Regions from separate parts of the Neobacillus sp. S1227 genome, predicted to be linked through region 2. Evidence: a T-box and tRNA genes for the amino acid it is inferred to sense, from the RefSeq annotation. Region 2 holds a T-box; the other holds one or more tRNA genes.

Region 1 (10,275 bases), 2.2 Mb from region 2:
TCATTAGGAGATGTGCCGCCCACCCTTGAGAAGTCCTATTCTATTGCAATTTAGATTATACCATTAAAAACCAAAACGAACAAGCGTTCCCTAAATATTATGTAACTCACAATACTTGTCCACTAATTCTTCAATTTGGTCCAATTCCGGAAACTTCCCGGCAAACTGAAATTGGATTTCCTCAATAAACTCTTCCTTATTGTAGACGTGAATTGCTCCATTTTGCTGGATTACGCTATATTCCGGCACGAACCGAAAGCCGCTGCGTTCAATTGCCCCCATTTTTATGGCCCCTTTTAAGTTTTTTCATAGTATTTGCAAAAAATAAAACACTAAACCCTTATAAAAAATCAAGTTACGTTTAAAAGATTGTATTCTTAGGATAAATATTTATGTTTAAAGGACTTTTGTCAATGCACCAAACCTTCTATCGGCGAATCATATCTTAACTCTGGGTACAAAAAAGAACGGCACCTAAAGCAGTGCCGCCTTCTCAATCAACTTATGCAGTTGTATACACTTCCTCACGATTTGCTTCATGACGGATGGTGGCCTGTGCAGCAGCCAAACGTGCAAGCGGCACGCGGTATGGCGAGCAGCTGACATAATCCAAACCAGTCCGGTAACAGAAATCAATTGAGCTTTTCTCTCCGCCATGTTCCCCACAAATGCCTGTTTTTAAAGAAGGCTTTGTTGCACGGCCAAGCTTAACGCCGGTTGCCACAAGCTTACCGACACCATCCTGGTCAAGAACAGCAAATGGATTTTCTGGCAGTACCTTGTTTTCAATGTATGCCTGCAAGAATTTCCCTTCTGCATCATCACGGCTATAGCCGAATGTTGTTTGCGTCAAATCATTCGTTCCGAAGGAGAAGAAATCAGCTTCCTCGGCAATTTGATCTGCAGTTAAAGCTGCACGTGGAATCTCAATCATCGTACCGATCGTGTAGTTAATGGCCTTGCCCTTTTCTTCCTGAACACGGACAGCGGCATCGACAACCAACTGACGCATTTGCTTCAATTCATTAACGTGGCCTACAAGTGGAATCATGATTTCAGGCTGGACTACCAAGCCCTTTTCCGCTACTCTAACGGCAGCATAGAAAATCGCCTTTGCCTGCATATCATAAATTTCCGGATGTATCATGCCAAGGCGGCAGCCGCGGTGGCCCAACATTGGATTGAACTCATCCAACTGGCGAACCTTTTTCAGCAGCAGTTCTTTTTGCTTTAACTCTTCAGAATCCGGATTGAGAATTTGCAGTTTTGTTACTTCTACTAAAAGCTCTTCTTTATTCGGTAAGAATTCATGAAGCGGCGGATCCAATAAACGAATCGTTACCGGCAGACCTTGCATTGCCTCGAAAATTCCCTCAAAATCACCTTGCTGCATCGGTAAAAGTTCTTCAAGTGCTTCCATTCTCTCACTATAGGTTTCTGCTAAAATCATTTTTTGAACGATTGGAATCCTCTTTAAATCCATAAACATATGCTCTGTCCGGCACAATCCAATTCCGCCGGCACCGAATTCAAATGATTTCCTGGCATCCTCGGGATTATCGGCATTTGCACGGACTCCTATTTTGCGTTCTTGGTCGGCCCAAGCAAGAAGCTGCTGGAACTCTTCTGATAATTCAGGGTCGATCATTGGGATTTCGCCAAGCATAATTTCACCTGTTGAACCATCAACCGTGATAATATCCCCATGCTTAACAACTGTTTCACCCACAGTGAATTGTTTTGCTTTCATGTCAATCTTTAGGGCTTCACAGCCGCAAATACAAGCTTTCCCCATACCGCGGGCAACCACGGCAGCGTGGCTTGTCATTCCACCTCGGCTAGTTAAAATAGCTTGTGCTGCAACCATACCGTGGATGTCATCCGGAGTGGTTTCAGGAGAAACTAGGATAACTTTTTTACCTTCATTTCTTAATTGCTCCGCTTCATCGGCATCAAAAACAACCCGGCCCGTAGCGGCACCTGGTGATGCCGGCAAGCCTTTAGCTAATATTCGTCTTTCAGCCTTGTCATCGATTCGGCGATGCAGCAGTTGGTTTAATTGGTCAGGATCGACACGAAGCAGCGCTGTCTTTTTATCGATAATTCCTTCCTTCACCATCTCAACAGCAATGCGGATAGCCGCCTGAGCTGTACGTTTTCCGTTCCGTGTCTGGAGGATGAATAGTTTTCCGCGTTCAACAGTAAATTCAATATCCTGCATTTCCTTGTAATGCTGTTCAAGGCGTTGGCATGTCTCTGAAAACTGCTGGTAAACACCAGGCATTTCATCCTTAAGGGTTGCAATTGGCTGTGGGGTACGGATACCGGCAACAACATCTTCGCCTTGAGCGTTTATTAAATATTCACCATAAAGCACATGCTCACCGGTGGAAGGATTTCTTGTAAAAGCAACTCCTGTTCCTGAGTCGTCCCCCATATTACCAAACACCATGCTTTGGATATTAACGGCCGTTCCAAGGTGATCCGGGATTTTATTTAAGCGGCGGTAAACAATCGCCCGTTGATTATTCCAAGAATTGAATACCGCATTGATAGCAAGGAAAAGCTGCTCTTTTGGATTTTGCGGGAAGTCCTTGCGAGTATGCTTTTTGACAATTTCCTTATAGCCAACAATGACTTCCTTCCAATCTTCCGCAGTCATTTCAGGGTCAGAGGTATACCCCTTGTGTTCGCGCGTCTCTTCTAAAAATTGTTCAAAATAATACGTATCAATTTCAAGGACCACGTTGCTGAACATTTGAATGAATCGGCGATAAGAGTCGTAAGCAAATCGAGGATTATTCGTTAATGCAGCCAAGCCCACAACTGTTTCGTCATTCATCCCCAGATTTAATATGGTATCCATCATCCCAGGCATTGAAAAAACTGAACCGGATCGAACCGAAACAAGTAAGGGATTTTGCGGGTCACCGAGTTTTTTGTTCATTTTTTCTTCCAAAAGTCTTAAGGCCTCTAATGTCTGTGATTCTACTGAAGCTGGAATAGTTTTATTAGACTCATAATAAGCATTGCAAGCTTGCGTTGTAATGGTAAAACCATATGGAACCGGCAGGCCGATTCTTGTCATTTCTGCTAGATTCGCTCCCTTTCCCCCAAGTAAATCCCGCATATTGCCATGGCCTTCATGAAATAAATAAACGAATTTTTCCATGATTTAAAAGCTCCTCTCTTTTTTCAACACGTCTAAAATTAAACCTGCAGTTTCTTCGATTGCTTTATTCGAAACATTTATGATAGGACAGCCTACGCGTTTCATGATTTTTTCGGCATAATCTAGTTCGTCGAGAATTCTCTGGAAGCTCGCATAATTCGCCTTTGAGCCCAGCCCAAGTGCTTTTAGGCGCTCAGTGCGAATTTCGTTTAATTTATCTGGTGAAATAATTAAACCAATACAATTTTTTCTCGGTATTTTAAAAAGTTCATCTGGCGGAGGCACTTCTGGAACCAACGGCACATTGGCCACTTTAAAACGCTTATGGGCAAGGTACATGGACAGCGGCGTTTTTGAAGTCCGGGACACGCCGATTAAAACGATATCAGCCTTCATAATGCCTCTTGGGTCCCGTCCATCATCATATTTCACAGCAAATTCAATCGCCTCGATTTTGCGGAAATATTCTTCGTCTAATTTTCTCATTAAGCCAGGCTGGTGGTGGGGTTGTTTGTTAAACCTTGTTGTAAATGCATTCATTAATGGGTTGAGGAGGTCAACTGCCATTATCCCCTCTTCCATGGCACGCTTATCTAAATAATCTTTTAATTCCGGAATGACGATGGTGTAGGCAATGATGGAATGGTCCTTTCTTGCCAAAATAATCACATCTTCAATGTCTTCAATGTCGTCTACATATGAGTTTCTGCGTATTTCTACCTGTCCACCATTAAACTGTGTTGCCACTGCTTTTACAACAAGCTCAGCCGTTTCACCAACCGAGTCAGATACTACGTAGACAACTTCCTTTTGTACCAAAATCACAGCAACTCCCCTTAAACTATTTTTCTTCCATAAATTCTAAATAGGCCCTTGTTATTGTCGTTTTGGTAATTCTCCCCAACAACAAATATGTATTATTTTTATGATCGACTTCCTTTACCACCGGTAAGGAATCAATATGAAAATTAATCATTTTTTTGGCCGCTTCCAGCAAGGTTTCCTCTGGATTAATCGTGATTATATTAGGCATTCTTGTCATAATGACACTTACGGGTAATTCCTGCAGGTTTTTGTTCCCAAGTGCAGCCCTGAGCAAATCCTTTCTGGATATTACACCTGCAAGGTTACCTTCTGTATCCACCGCATAAAGTGTTCCAACATCCTCGAGGAACAGCTGGACAATCGCATTATAAACAGAAGTTGATTTTTCAACTACGATTGGATGAGCCTTAAAATCGGATACCTTTTGCTGAATAAACTTCTTCGCCTGCCGTTTTACTTCTAATTTGTCATTAAAAAAATACCCGACACGCGGTCTGGCATCCAGACTGCCGGACATGGTCAAGATTGCAAGGTCCGGTCTTAATGCCGCTCTGGTAACAGAGAGCTTCTCCGCAATTTCTTTACCGGTTATCGGGCCGTTTTCCTTTACAATCTGCAGAATTTCGTCCTGACGCTTGGTGAGTTTAATCATTAACACCCCCTTATTCACAATAAATATGTTATATATATCTAAATGTGTTATACTTAATTGTATATAGTATAGTACATTTAAACAAATTCGGAAACAATAATTTTAACAAATTGGTTAATTTTTTCGTTTAATAAAAAAACCCGCCGAAATTCGGCAGGGAACAGTACTACTTTTGACAATCTGGACAATAAAAAGTGTTCCGGGAAGAGATTTTTTCCATTACGATTATGGCCCCGCAACGTCTGCATTTCTCCCCCTCACGGTCGTATACTTGGCATAATGGATTAAAACCGCCCGTTATTTTATCACCCTTGAATGTGGGATTTTCCATGTAACCTCCATTTTGAATGGCCACTTGGAGAATTTTTTTCATCGATTGAAACAATTGAGAACGGCTAGATGGACTAATGTCATCAATGTCTTTGGCTGGCAAAATTTCTGCATCAAAGCAGATCTCAGCAGAATAGCAGTTGCCAATTCCTGCAATAAACTCCTGATCCAAGAGTGTGGTCTTCAATCGGCCATGCTTGCTGCCAATTCGTTTCATAAATTCCTCCAATCTAAAACTGCTCAGCGGCTCCGGCCCTAGATGGGAAAGGTTTTCTTCTGCTTCCTGACGGGAATATAAATGAAGATATCCCAGACGCAGACCAATAAAGTATAAATGTTCATTTCCGAAAGAAAGCTGAACCTGTATAGTTCGTTTAGGTTTATCCGCTTCTTGGCCATAAAACATCCATCCTCCGAGCATTAAATGCAATAACAAAAGCTGACCATTTTGGAGGTGAAAAAGAAGGTGCTTCCCCCTTCGAGAAATGTTAGTTATTTTTTGATTAAGAACGGTCCTTTTAAAAAGCTCGAGATTCACATTTATCGATTTTTCACGGTTTACTTGGACATCGGTAATGGTTTTATCAGCAATCTTTTGACTTAAAAGAATCTTATAGTTTTCCATTTCCGGCAGTTCAGGCATAATGTCCTCCTCCATAACTCTTTTCCTTTATGTTTTCCAAAACGGTAAAATCAAATAAAAAAACCGAATCACACGGACTCGGTTTTAGACTGTTTTCTATTAGAGTGGGCCTAAATGGACTTGAACCATCGACCTCACGCTTATCAGGCGTGCGCTCTAACCAGCTGAGCTATAGGCCCATTATGTAATTGTAACAGGGGCAGTAGGAATCGAACCCACACTGAAGGTTTTGGAGACCTTAGTTCTACCTTTAAACTATGCCCCTATAAATGGTGGAGGGGGACGGATTCGAACCGCCGAACCCTGAGGGAGCGGATTTACAGTCCGCCGCGTTTAGCCACTTCGCTACCCCTCCATTATAAAATTGGCAAAATATAATAGCGGCGGAGGGGATCGAACCCCCGACCTTACGGGTATGAACCGTACGCTCTAGCCAGCTGAGCTACACCGCCAAATTACATATTTAAATTAAATGGTGGAGCCTAGCGGGATCGAACCGCTGACCTCCTGCGTGCAAAGCAGGCGCTCTCCCAGCTGAGCTAAGGCCCCATACTTTTAGATAATCGGGTAAAAAGGATTTAGTGAACGACCTGTACGTCCCGAACGTAGTGTTCTACCAATCTGTGCTATTTCCCAATAGAGAAATAATGGTGCCGAGGACCGGAATCGAACCGGTACGGTAGTCACCTACCGCAGGATTTTAAGTCCTGTGCGTCTGCCAGTTCCGCCACCCCGGCATGTTTGGAGCGGAAGACGGGATTCGAACCCGCGACCCCCACCTTGGCAAGGTGGTGTTCTACCACTGAACTACTTCCGCATTTTAGTCTCTTTGGTGCGGGTGAAGGGACTTGAACCCATACGGTATTACTACCACTAGAACCTGAATCTAGCGCGTCTGCCGATTCCGCCACACCCGCAAGGTATAATAATGATTATTGGGATTTCATTCCCTCAAAACTAGATAATATAGAAGAAGTAAATAAGAACGAGTTCACCAAATTACATTGTTCATTGTGTAGCTCCAGCGTCCAGCAACTAGTGTCCTTCGGTCTTTTCCCTACGATAAGTCAACATCGATTCGCTTGCGCTCATCGTGTTTCCTTTAGCTAATCAGAATTTATTACTAAATTCTGAACGCATAAGTTCAACTACGCCTCTGTCTGCGCCTAACCCGCTTGCCAATCGGCGAGTTTACACTTATCTCAGTCAAAGTCCTCCAGGCCATACGTTGCTAACCGGCCGCTTCCGCTTTTCGATTTGGTTAAGTCCTCGATCGATTAGTATCAGTCAGCTCCACACGTCACCGCGCTTCCACCTCTGACCTATCAACCTGATCATCTTTCAGGGATCTTACTAGCTAGACGCTATGGGAAATCTCATCTCGAGGGGGGCTTCATGCTTAGATGCTTTCAGCACTTATCCCGTCCGCACATAGCTACCCAGCGATGCCTTTGGCAAGACAACTGGTACACCAGCGGTGCGTCCATCCCGGTCCTCTCGTACTAAGGACAGCTCCTCTCAAATTTCCTGCGCCCGCGACGGATAGGGACCGAACTGTCTCACGACGTTCTGAACCCAGCTCGCGTACCGCTTTAATGGGCGAACAGCCCAACCCTTGGGACCGACTACAGCCCCAGGATGCGATGAGCCGACATCGAGGTGCCAAACCTCCCCGTCGATGTGGACTCTTGGGGGAGATAAGCCTGTTATCCCCAGGGTAGCTTTTATCCGTTGAGCGATGGCCCTTCCATGCGGAACCACCGGATCACTAAGCCCGACTTTCGTCCCTGCTCGACTTGTAGGTCTCGCAGTCAAGCTCCCTTGTGCCTTTACACTCTGCGAATGATTTCCAACCATTCTGAGGGAACCTTTGGGCGCCTCCGTTACATTTTAGGAGGCGACCGCCCCAGTCAAACTGCCCACCTGACACTGTCTCCCACCCCGATAAGGGGTGCGGGTTAGAATTTCAATACAGCCAGGGTAGTATCCCACCGACGCCTCCACCGAAGCTGGCGCTCCGGTTTCTCAGGCTCCTACCTATCCTGTACAAGCTGTACCAAAATTCAATATCAGGCTACAGTAAAGCTCCATGGGGTCTTTCCGTCCTGTCGCGGGTAACCTGCATCTTCACAGGTACTATAATTTCACCGAGTCTCTCGTTGAGACAGTGCCCAGATCGTTACGCCTTTCGTGCGGGTCGGAACTTACCCGACAAGGAATTTCGCTACCTTAGGACCGTTATAGTTACGGCCGCCGTTTACTGGGGCTTCGATTCAGAGCTTCGCGTGAGCTAACCCCTCCTCTTAACCTTCCAGCACCGGGCAGGCGTCAGCCCCTATACTTCGCCTTGCGGCTTTGCAGAGACCTGTGTTTTTGCTAAACAGTCGCCTGGGCCTATTCACTGCGGCTCTTCGGGGCTATTCACCCCAAAAAGCACCCCTTCTCCCGAAGTTACGGGGTCATTTTGCCGAGTTCCTTAACGAGAGTTCTCTCGCTCACCTTAGGATTCTCTCCTCGCCTACCTGTGTCGGTTTGCGGTACGGGCACCATTCATCTCGCTAGAGGCTTTTCTTGGCAGTGTGGAATCAGGAACTTCGGTACTATATTTCCCTCGGCATCACAGCTCAGCCTGATGAGAAGCGGATTTTCCTACTTCTCAGCCTAACTGCTTACACGCACATATCCAGCAGTGCGCTTACCCTATCCTCCTGCGTCCCCCCATCACTCAAACGATAAAGAGGTGGTACAGGAATATCAACCTGTTGTCCATCGCCTACGCCTTTCGGCCTCGGCTTAGGTCCCGACTAACCCTGAGCGGACGAGCCTTCCTCAGGAAACCTTAGGCATACGGTGGATGAGATTCTCACTCATCTTTCGCTACTCATACCGGCATTCTCACTTCTAAACGCTCCACCAGTCCTTACGGTCCAGCTTCAACGCCCTTAGAACGCTCTCCTACCGCGGACACCACATGGTGTCCACCCACAGCTTCGGTGATACGTTTAGCCCCGGTACATTTTCGGCGCAGAGTCACTCGACCAGTGAGCTATTACGCACTCTTTAAATGGTGGCTGCTTCTAAGCCAACATCCTGGTTGTCTAAGCAACTCCACATCCTTTTCCACTTAACGTATACTTTGGGACCTTAGCTGGTGGTCTGGGCTGTTTCCCTTTTGACTACGGATCTTATCACTCGCAGTCTGACTCCCACGGATAAGTCATTGGCATTCGGAGTTTGTCTGAATTCGGTAACCCGATGAGGGCCCCTAGTCCAAACAGTGCTCTACCTCCAAGACTCTAACTACGTGAGGCTAGCCCTAAAGCTATTTCGGAGAGAACCAGCTATCTCCAAGTTCGATTGGAATTTCTCCGCTACCCACACCTCATCCCCGCACTTTTCAACGTGCGTGGGTTCGGGCCTCCATCCAGTGTTACCTGGACTTCACCCTGGACATGGGTAGATCACCTGGTTTCGGGTCTACGACTACATACTATTTCGCCCTATTCAGACTCGCTTTCGCTGCGGCTCCGTCTCTTCAACTTAACCTCGCATGCAATCGTAACTCGCCGGTTCATTCTACAAAAGGCACGCCATCACCCATGAACGGGCTCTGACTACTTGTAGGCACACGGTTTCAGGTTCTCTTTCACTCCCCTTCCGGGGTGCTTTTCACCTTTCCCTCACGGTACTGGTTCACTATCGGTCACTAGGGAGTATTTAGCCTTGGGAGATGGTCCTCCCTGCTTCCGACCGGATTTCACGTGTCCGGCCGTACTCAGGATCCACTCAGGAGGGAACGAAGTTTCGACTACAGGGCTTTTACCTTCTATGGCCGGCCTTTCCAGACCGCTTCATCTACCCCGTTCCTTTGTAACTCCATGTTGAGTGTCCTACAACCCCGAAAGGCAAGCCTTTCGGTTTGGGCTGTTCCCGTTTCGCTCGCCGCTACTCAGGGAATCGCGTTTGCTTTCTCTTCCTCCGGGTACTTAGATGTTTCAGTTCCCCGGGTCTGCCATCAATACCCTATGTATTCAGGTGAAGATACTGTTCCATTACGAACAGTGGGTTTCCCCATTCGGAAATCTCCGGATCGGCGCTTACTTACAGCTCCCCGAAGCATATCGGTGTTAGTCCCGTCCTTCATCGGCTCCTAGTGCCAAGGCATTCACCGTGCGCCCTTTCTAACTTAACCTATAAGGTTTTTACTCTTAAAAATAAGAGAGAAAAACTAAAATGGCGATTACTCGGTTCTTACTTGGTTACTTCTTCTTTTACGATTATCTAGTTTTCAAAGAACGAAAGTTCTGAGAGATAATTCCCTCAAAACTAAACAAACAAGAAACAATCAAACAAACATGTATTGTCTGGCTCATAGGTCCAGCTTATATCCTTAGAAAGGAGGTGATCCAGCCGCACCTTCCGATACGGCTACCTTGTTACGACTTCACCCCAATCATCTGTCCCACCTTAGGCGGCTGGCTCCTTACGGTTACCCCACCGACTTCGGGTGTTACAAACTCTCGTGGTGTGACGGGCGGTGTGTACAAGGCCCGGGAACGTATTCACCGCGGCATGCTGATCCGCGATTACTAGCGATTCCGGCTTCATGCAGGCGAGTTGCAGCCTGCAATCCGAACTGAGAATGGTTTTATG
Region 2 (10,275 bases):
AATAAATTATCCACAATGACTTAATCTGTAATTTCCTAGACAGTAAAAAAACGATCTCGACATCTGAGATCGTTTTTTTTATTATTGTTTGGATTGTGCTTGGTATTGTTTAAATTCTTTTTCTGAACAAAGGACAAAGTGTCCTGGTGTAACTTCACGGAACTCAACTGACTCATTGTTCTGGTAATTATGACTTGCTGGATCATATGTTTTACGTTTTCGAGCCCGCTCACTAATTGGGTCTGGAGCGGGAATCGCTGATAATAGTGATTGCGTATAAGGATGAAGTGGATTTCGGTAAAGTTCATCTGACGGTGCAAGCTCTACCATTTTACCAAAATACATAACACCAATACGGTCACTAATGTATTTAACCATTGACAAGTCGTGCGCAATGAACAGATAAGTTAACCCTTTTTCATGCTGAAGCTTTTTCATTAGATTTACTACCTGCGCTTGAATTGAAACGTCCAATGCTGAAATAGGCTCATCCGCAATGATGAACTCCGGTTGAACCGCAAGCGCACGGGCAATCCCGATCCGCTGACGCTGACCGCCAGAAAATTCATGCGGATAACGATTCGCATGTTCCTTGTTCAATCCAACAGTTTCGAGCAATTCATATACCTTTTCCATTCGCTCTTGTTTTGATTTAGCCAAACCATGAATATCGATTCCCTCGGCAATAACATCTGCTATTTTTAAGCGAGGATTCAAAGATGCATATGGATCTTGGAAAATCATTTGCATCTTACGGTTGAATTGTTTAAGTTCTTTCTTGGACTTTTTTCCATGAACATTAACACCATCATAAAGGACTTCTCCTCCTGTGGCATCGTATAGACGAATAATTGTCCTGCCCGTTGTAGATTTACCGCAGCCTGATTCACCTACAAGCCCCATAACCTCTCCTTTATAAATATTAAAGGAGACATTATCAACCGCTTTTACCTCGTTAGGTTTGCCTTCATTAAAATATTGTTTTAAATTCTTTATTTCTAATAATTTTTTTCTTTCACTCATTTATTTTCCCACCTTTACACCAGGGAGTTGACCTTGACGCCTTTTCACAGCCTCAGGCGGTTCCACCTTTGGAGCATCCGGATGCAGCAGCCAAGTGGCTGCATAATGTGTGTCAGATACCTTGAAGAATGGAGGCTCCTGTTCTAGGTCGATTTTCATCACATAAGGGTTACGGGGCGCAAATGCATCACCCTTAGGCGGATCTAATAAATCAGGCGGTGTTCCCGGGATTGAGTATAATTCCTCATCATCTGTTTCCATATCTGGCATGGAACTGATCAATCCCCATGTATATGGATGCTGCGGATTATAGAAAATTTCATCAGCGGTTCCAACTTCAACGATTTTGCCGCCGTACATTACCGCAACACGGTCAGCAACATTCGCCACAACACCGAGGTCATGAGTGATGAAAATAATTGACGTATCGATTTTCTTTTGTAAGTCCTTCATTAGCTCCAGAATTTGGGCTTGGATTGTTACGTCTAATGCTGTAGTCGGTTCATCGGCAATCAAAACCTTAGGATTGCAAGCCAAAGCTATGGCAATAACAACCCTTTGTCTCATACCGCCTGAAAATTGGTGCGGATACTGATTTACGCGAAGCTCAGGCTTAGGAATTCCGACTAGTCTTAACAGTTCAACCGCTCTTTCTTTAGCCGCGCTTTTGCTCATGTTTTGGTGTTTAATAAGCGGCTCCATTATTTGGCTGCCAATTTTCATAGTTGGATTTAAAGAAGTCATTGGATCCTGGAAAATCATTGATATATCTTTTCCACGAATTTTTTGCATTTCCTTATCCTTTAACTTGGCCAAATCTTTCCCGCCGAAAAGAATTTGACCTCCTTTAATTTCCGAGTTGTGCTCTGGAAGTAAACGCATAATTGATTTGGTTGTTACAGATTTACCAGAACCTGATTCACCTACAATAGCTAATGTTTCACCTTTATATAAATCAAAGCTTATTCCACGAATCGCCTTAACCTCACCAGAAAATGTATGAAATGAAATATTTAAATCTTTAACCTCTAATATTTTCTCCATTTACAACCACCTGCCTTTTAATCACGCATTTTTGGATCAAACGCATCACGTAAACCATCTGCTACAAGGTTGAAGCATACCATGATTAACGCAATCATAATGGAAGGAATAATCATTTGATACGGAAAAGCAATCATCGATTTAAAACCCGTATTGACCAATGTTCCTAAAGATGCGTGAGGTTCCTGTAATCCTAGCCCAATAAAGCTTAAAAAAGCTTCAAAGAAAATAGCATTCGGGATGGAAAACATCGTATTAATAATAATAACACCGAACATATTCGGAATCATATGTTTAAATATAATAGAAGCATCTGAAGCTCCTAGTGTTTTTGAAGCTAAAACAAATTCTTGGCCTTTAAATTTTAATACCTGTGCACGTACAACACGCGCCATACTCGTCCAACCAGTAATGGTTAATGCAATAATAATCGGGATAATTCCTGGCTTTAATACTAAAATCATCAAAACCACGATAATTAAGTTTGGTATTCCGACAATAACCTCGATGATCCTCTGCATGACACTATCAGTACGGCCGCCCAAATAACCGGAAATTGCTCCATACGCTACGCCAATAACCATATCAATTAACGCAGCCATAAAAGCAATAAATAACGATACTTGAGTACCTCTCCAAACACGTGCAAATTGGTCACGACCAAGGTTATCAGTTCCAAACCAATAATAGTTATCGATTTTACGAACCTCATAAGCGTTATATTCGGTTCCATTTCTTCTAGTCAGAGTGCCGTCAAACGGAAGCCAATGAACATTTTCTAAACCTTGAATACGAGGTGGTAAATTATTATGTTTAGTGTTTTGCGTATCGTAGGAATACGGAGTAATTAATGGTCCAACGAAGGCCATGATAATCAAAATGACCAGGATAACCATGCTAACGACAGCACCTTTATTTTTCCGAACCCTTAGCCATGAATCCTGCCAGAAATTCAAACTCTGTTTCGCAATTTTTTCACTTTTTGATGGATCAATATGGGCAGGAGCAAACATATCCTTTGAAATTGCTATGTCCTTGTTGCTCATTTAGTTTTCCCCCCCGATACACGAATTCGTGGGTCGATGATTCCATAAAGAATATCAACAATCAAGATCACTACGATAAATAATACAGCAAATAAAATATTTGTTCCCATAATAACCGGGTAATCGTTCATATTTATGGATTTTACAAACTGCTCACCTATACCAGGTATACCAAATATTTGCTCAATCACAAGCGAACCAGTCATTAAACTAACTGCTAATGGCCCTAAAACTGTTACAACTGGAATTAATGCATTTCTTAAGGCATGCTTAAAGCTAATTTGCCAGCGGCTAGCTCCTTTAGCTCTTGCCAAAGTAATATAATCAGACCCTAACACTTCAACCATTTCAGTACGCATAAAGCGGGCTGCGATTGAGATTGGGAACATGGCAAGTGCTATCGTTGGAAGAATCGTATATTCCGGTCCTTTCCATAACATTACCGGAAGCCAACCTAATTTAACTGAAATAAAATATTGCATTAAACCAGCAAAAATAAATGATGGTATCGATTTACCTACAACAGCAATAAATGTAGAACCGTAGTCAATCCAAGTGTTTTGTTTAAGAGCAGCGATTACTCCTAATAAGATACCTAAAATTGAACCTACTATCATTGCTTGCAGACCTAATTGAGCTGAAGGTCCAAGACGGTTAGCAATAAGTTGTGTCACAGGGGTATTATCAAACTGAAAGGAAACTCCTAAATCCCCTTTTACCAAGTTCACCATATAGTTTGCATATTGAACAGGCACAGGGTCGTTCAAGCCATATTTATCCAGCAAAATATTACGCTGAACTTCAGTTAGCTTTTCGAAGTTATTAAAAGGGCTACCAGGAATTAGCTTCATGAGGAAAAAGGTAAGCGATGTTACAATAAAAAGTGTAATAATCATATAGCCAACACGTTTGAGTATATATTTGACCATGCCTACACCTCCTAATTAATTAAATTTTCGACTTTTTACGACAATTCTCACACAGGTAAAAAGAGAGTATATTTTGCCAATATACTCTCTTTTTATTTGATTAGTTATAGTTACTTATCTAAGATTTTAATCCATTGGTAACTATAGTCAGGACCAAATGCATGGTGTGCAAAGCCTTTGACTTTTGGATTAATCAAGATGTTAACAGAACGTTGGTAAAGTGGTGCAATTGCTGCATCATCCTCTAACAAGATTTTCTCTGCATCTTGAAGTGCTTTCCAGCGGTCTTGCGGCTTAGCAACTAATTCTTCGCTAGCTGATTTGATTAATTTATCAAATTCAGGGTTGCCGTAGCTCATGTGGTTTTGGCCGCCGCCAGTAACCCATAGATCCATGTATGTCATTGGGTCAGCATAGTCTGGTCCCCAACCACCCATTAATAAATCATAATCTTCAGCATCTTCACGAGCAATACGGATTTTGAATGGTACTGCTTCAATTGTAATCTTTAATCCTGGTAAGTTCTTTTCTAATTGGTCTTTGATAAAAGCATCAGTTACTTTTGAAGTTTCTGTATCTTGACCAACATAAGTAAAGTTCACTTCTTTTAGACCTGTTTCTTCAAGTCCTTTTTTCCAAAGTTCTGCTGCTTTTTCTTTGTTAGTTTTTAGGTAAGTTCCAGTTGTTTCACGGAAATCTTTATTATTTTCGTCGAAAGAGAAACCTTTTGGAACAAGGAAGTCTGCAGCGATTGAACCATTTGCTAATACATCTTCAACTAAAGCCTTTTTATCCACTGAAAGTGCAATAGCTTTACGGATGTTAACATTTTTCAATGCTGGGTTCTTTTCATTCATTTTTAACCACCAGATAGATGGTTCTTGGTAACGAAGTAAATCATCTGCTCCTTCAAATTGTGAAAGGATCGCAGCTTGTGCAAGTTTTGGCGTAATATCAGCTTCACCAGCAGTATATGCGTTTGCAGATGCTTGTGGATCTTTAGAAACGTTGAAGTTGATCTTTTCTAGAGTAACTTCTTTTGCATTCCAGTAATCCGCATTCTTTTCTAATACCCATTCAGTTCCAGTTGGCCCAGCCCACTTCGTCATTTTAAATGGACCATTGTAAAGAATGTGATCAGCATCTTTTGCATAGTCAGCGCCTTGTGCTGTAACATACTTTTCGTTTTGTGGGTAGAATAATGGGAATGTTAAGTATGATTCGATATAAGGAAGAGCTCTTACTAAAGTGATCTCAAGTGTATTATCATCTAGAGCTTTAATCCCTAAAGTTTCTAAATCTGCATCAGTTACTTTATCGCCCTTTTCAACTATTTCACTAGCGCCTTTGATTTTACCTTCCATGAAGTAAGCACCATATGGAGCAGCTACTCTAGGGTCGATTGCACGTCTCCATGCAAATACGAAGTCATTGGCAGTAACAGGGTCACCGTTAGACCACTTAACATCTTTTTTCAATTTGATTGTGATAACAGATTTGTCATCATTATAGGCTGGCTCGCCGTCAGCAACACCAGGAATAACTTTTTGATCTGGATCTAAACGATATAGACCTTCGTTTGTTGCATTTAGAGTTGTAAAACTTAATGTGTCTTGAGACATTACGCTGTCCATAGACGGAATTTCAGCAGACTCCAAAACATTTAGTTCTTGTTTGGCTGCTAATTGCTCTGTATCACCAGTGCTTTTACCATCTTTAGAGCTTGTGTCTTTCTTATCGCCGCCGGAACATGCTGCCAGGAACATGCTAAGCACTAGCGATAATACTAAAAGTAGTGAAAGTTTTGATTTCTTCACTAGTAGACCTCCCTTTTCTATTATTCTGAAAAATTACTACATTCTCTATTATACATATTTTCATTCTCTTGTACATTACTTTTTGAAAATTAATTTACATTTCCGAGACAATTCTTACATATGAATTACAAACAACTATGTTATAATTTATATTTATTAAGGTTTTTCACGTTATAAAACCTTACAAATTCAACGTTTCGGAGGAATAAAAGTGAAATTTTTCCCTAAAAAGAGTGTATTTTTGGTAGCGTTTACACAACTTTCCATTTTCATTTTATCCTTTATTTTTTATGGTGAAATATCTATTGTTAGCTATATCAATATATCTTTTTATATCTCATTTGCTCTTCTCCTTTCTTTTTTGCTCATTTTTACCATTCAAAGTGGTTTTTATGATGCGATTTTCAAGTCCTTCAACTTTACACTATCATTTAGGACTAATAAGAGGAGATTCGAGGATGTTCCCGGTTTATCAGAACTTGTCACGATTAATAAAAACCCCTTCTTTTTTTATGCAATTATAAATGGCCTTTTTATGGTCATTGCCCTTGTTGTTTATTATGTTTTACTGACTTGAAATGAAATATGTAAATCATTTATAATGGAAATAATTAAATAACTGCAAAATAAGCATTGAAAAAGAGTAGTACGTATCGTCCTTTGTTTTAGAGAGTTTGTGGGTGGTGGAAACAAACACAAAGAAATACGGAATGGACTTTGGAGCTTCTTTCTGAGCCTTATAAAAGGAAAAGTAGGAGTAGACGTTCCCCGCGTTAAAGGGGTTTAAAGTGACTCATTTTTTTGAGTAATTAGGGTGGTACCGCGAGCCATTCGTCCCTATCTTTGGGGATGAATGGCTTTTTATATATATTTGTTTAGGAGGACTATTATATATGAAGACAATATTTTCAGGAATTCAGCCAAGTGGAACAATCACACTTGGTAACTATATTGGTGCACTTAAGCAGTTCGTGGACCTGCAGAATGAATATAATTGCTACTTCTGCATTGTCGACCAGCATGCAATAACTGTCCCGCAAGATCCCGCAACTCTAAGAAAGAACATCCGCAGCTTGGCTGCCTTATATATTGCAGTCGGAATCGATCCGGAAAAAGCGACTTTGTTTATCCAATCAGAAGTTCCCGCCCATGCTCAAGCCGGATGGTTGATGCAATGTGTGTCATATATCGGAGAACTAGAGAGAATGACCCAATTTAAGGATAAATCAGCAGGTAAAGAGGCTGTATCTGCTAGTTTATTAACCTATCCGCCATTAATGGCCGCAGATATTTTATTGTATAATGCTGACCTTGTTCCAGTAGGAGAAGACCAAAAACAACATTTAGAGCTTACTCGTGATCTTGCAGAAAGATTTAATAAAAAATATAGAGAAATACTCACGATACCAGAAGTCCGCATTCCGGAGGTCGGTGCCCGTATTATGTCCCTGCAGGACCCGACAAAGAAAATGAGCAAGTCTGATCCGAATCAAAAAGCATTTCTTGCATTGCTTGATGACCCAAAACAAATTGAAAAGAAAATTAAAAGTGCTGTGACCGATTCAGAAGGAATTGTTAAGTATGATAAAGAAAATAAACCAGGTATTTCAAATCTTTTATCCATATACTCTATCTTAGGAAATAAGACTATTATTGAACTTGAAGAGATGTACCACGGAAAAGGTTATGGAGACTTCAAGGGTGATTTGGCCAATGTTGTTATTAATGCATTTAAACCAATCCAAGATAAATACCATGAATTAATGGAATCAAATGAATTAGATGAAATACTAGACCTTGGTGCGGAGAAAGCAAATAAAATTGCTAGAAAAACCTTAAAGAAGATGGAAAATGCAATGGGACTTGGAAGAAAACACAAATAGCTAATAAATGAAACCACGCACCTTGGCAAGTCAGAAAGGACGAAGACTGAGGCGTAGTTGAATTTATACTTTCCTATTAGCAAAAAAAGCCTGAACCACAAAAGGAATTAATATATTCCTTTTGGGTCAGGCTTTTAGTTTACCTTTGGACCGTGTTCCATTTCCCAAAGCTTCTCAAAAAATGGCTGTCCCTTTATTAAATTTTCACAAAAGATTTCATGTTTTTTCGACCAGCCAAATTTGATTTCATCATAAAGCTGTTCCCAGGCATCAGCAAAATTTAGTTCTTGGATTGTTTGGTAGCGTTCTGGGCACCATTCAGTAAACCAATACCGAATCTCAGCTTCATTATTCGATGAAAACAACTGATCTAAAGCCATAAACAGAAGCTGCTTTATCTGCCGTTCTTTTCTTGTCAAGCCCAGCATTAACGTAGGCTCTGGTGAAAGAATATGGAAGTTCTTTTTACTCGGCTGATTATAAAATACATATTCTTTTGGTTCATGATTGCTGATCATTTCATACACAAGCTGTTCCTGTCTAGGTATTAACCGGCTTTTTCGAATCGGAATATTATAGCCAATCGTATCAACAGCAAGAATTCCTACCCCATCAGTTACCACAAAGCAGTAATCCAATTGGATCCGTTCATGGTTTTTTCGCAAGTATGCTTTTTGAAAAATATCATCTAGAAGCTGCTGTGGCAATTCAGATAAATCATTTTCGATATAGTTAAAAAGAATTGGCTCCACTTTTAGCAGCGGTACTTGGTCAAGCAGCTCAACTCCGTCATCCTTGCGCCATTCGTGGAAGTGGCAGACATTATAACCGTTTTCTTCTCCTTCAAACCAATTCACCCATACATCATGAAGATATAACATTGTATAATCCCTCACTTCAAGAAACTGTTTGTCAATCAGTATGGGCAGGCAGCAGTTAAATTATTCCTTAATATACATTTTGCTCCGTTCCTTTCATATTAACGGGAATTTTGTCCTATAAAGCATTGGATAACTTGTTGTTTGAAGCGATGATATTAAAAATTTGTCTATGCTATTGGGCCTGTTGACTTCCGCCCCGTGCACTCGCTTTCCGCGGGGAGGTCCTGAAGCTTCCCGCGGAAAGCGAAGCGCCTCGGGACAGGCAAAGTGCAGCCTGTCCCTGCGATGAATATTCAAGGAAGCTTTCCTTAGTGGAGCGCAAATCAACGAACTTGTTAAACAGCCTATTTTTTAATAAGGCATTTCGAAAAGTTTATTATAGAATAAAAAAAATCTACCATGTTTGGATGGCAGATTTCTATCTTCTTGATTTAGGATTGAAAGCGTCTTTTAGGCCTTCACCGATAAAGTTGATGGATAGAATGGTCATGGTAATGATGAATGCCGGCGGCATCCATATCCAGAGCTTAAATTGAAGAACATCAGGTTCATTTGCAGAGTTCAGCATATTTCCCCAGCTCGGCGTTTCTTGAGGAACACCAAATCCTAGGTAACTCAATGCGGATTCAATGACAATCATCGAGGCAAATGTGATTGTTGCCTGAACAATTATTGTTGACAAAACGTTAGGCAACAAATGTTTAACAATTACCTTTGCTGGTGAACACCCGATGGAAATTGCGGCAATGATATACTCGTTTTCTTTTTCTGCAAGAATCTTACTGCGGACAATCCGGGCAATCCCCCCCCAGTAAAGAAGACTGATAACCGCAATTAAAACCCATAATCCACTTACTTTTCCAAAGAAAATGGCATTAATAACAATGACAAAAACCAAGAACGGAAAGTTTAAGATAAAATCAGTAAATCTCATTAACAGATTATCAACGGCTCCGCCAAAATATCCTGCTACAGAGCCAATCAAAGTCCCAATAAAAATAACAAAAAGCGTACAGCTTAATCCAACCAATAGCGAAATCCTTCCGCCATAAAGCAGTCTTGTAAACACATCCCGGCCTGATTTATCCGTTCCAAGCCAGTGTTTACTCGAAGGCTCTAACGACATTTCTCCAATATTTACCCTGGTTATATCCGCCGTCGTGATATAAGGAGCCAAAAAGGAGATAATCGCAACAATAACTAAAAAAATGAAACTAATCATTGCGAGTTTATTCTGAACGAATTTTTTTCTTGCGATTGCCCATGGGGATAAGCTCTTTTTCGGGGGTACTGCCGATATATTGGTATCCTTTTTTGTAACGATTTGCATCTTTCTCCCCCCTAATCCAACCTGATTCTCGGATCTACTACACCGTATAAGACATCAGCCACAAGGTTGCCGATCAGTGTTAAAAATGAGAACAACATGGTCAATGTCATTAAAACTGGATAATCCCTTGTTCCAACTGATTGCAGGAATAGCTGTCCAAGACCCGGATATGTAAAAATTGTTTCCGTAATGATAGCACCGCTAATAATCGCAACAAGGTCAAATCCCAAAAAGGTAATCAAAGGAATAATCGAATTCCTTAAAATATGAACATTATAAATTTTTCTTTCAGGCGTCCCTTTAGCGCGTGCCGTCCGAACAA

Evidence for each region. The T-box of region 2 lies ahead of trpS (tryptophan--tRNA ligase). A T-box ahead of a tRNA ligase gene usually reads a tRNA of that ligase, here a tRNA-Trp.
Region 1: it has a tRNA-Trp gene. The T-box ahead of trpS (tryptophan--tRNA ligase) is inferred to sense a tRNA for this amino acid. The anticodon was not compared.

What each region holds. Positions count from the first base shown of each region.
Region 1 covers NZ_AP038276.1:3,824,368-3,834,642, forward strand. The annotation lists gene ACZ5AE_RS19030 (YbxH family protein) at 91-282, opposite strand; gene ppdK (pyruvate, phosphate dikinase) at 503-3,172, opposite strand; gene ACZ5AE_RS19040 (pyruvate, water dikinase regulatory protein) at 3,176-3,991, opposite strand; gene ACZ5AE_RS19045 (helix-turn-helix transcriptional regulator) at 4,014-4,649, opposite strand; gene ACZ5AE_RS19050 (Fpg/Nei family DNA glycosylase) at 4,816-5,622, opposite strand; tRNA gene ACZ5AE_RS19055 (tRNA-Ile) at 5,728-5,801, opposite strand; tRNA gene ACZ5AE_RS19060 (tRNA-Trp) at 5,817-5,887, opposite strand; tRNA gene ACZ5AE_RS19065 (tRNA-Tyr) at 5,893-5,977, opposite strand; tRNA gene ACZ5AE_RS19070 (tRNA-Met) at 6,001-6,074, opposite strand; tRNA gene ACZ5AE_RS19075 (tRNA-Ala) at 6,096-6,171, opposite strand; tRNA gene ACZ5AE_RS19080 (tRNA-Leu) at 6,271-6,359, opposite strand; tRNA gene ACZ5AE_RS19085 (tRNA-Gly) at 6,365-6,439, opposite strand; tRNA gene ACZ5AE_RS19090 (tRNA-Leu) at 6,453-6,539, opposite strand; rRNA gene ACZ5AE_RS19095 (23S ribosomal RNA) at 6,880-9,814, opposite strand; rRNA gene ACZ5AE_RS19100 (16S ribosomal RNA) at 10,017-10,275, opposite strand, start outside.
Region 2 covers NZ_AP038276.1:1,613,384-1,623,658, reverse strand. The annotation lists gene ACZ5AE_RS08335 (ABC transporter ATP-binding protein) at 82-1,023, opposite strand; gene ACZ5AE_RS08330 (ABC transporter ATP-binding protein) at 1,024-2,067, opposite strand; gene opp3C (oligopeptide ABC transporter permease) at 2,085-3,113, opposite strand; gene opp3b (oligopeptide ABC transporter permease) at 3,110-4,042, opposite strand; gene ACZ5AE_RS08315 (peptide ABC transporter substrate-binding protein) at 4,153-5,859, opposite strand; T-box leader at 6,484-6,701, shown strand; gene trpS (tryptophan--tRNA ligase) at 6,753-7,742, shown strand; gene ACZ5AE_RS08305 (DUF3603 family protein) at 7,877-8,623, opposite strand; gene opp4C (oligopeptide ABC transporter permease) at 9,042-9,953, opposite strand; gene opp4B (oligopeptide ABC transporter permease) at 9,965-10,275, opposite strand, start outside.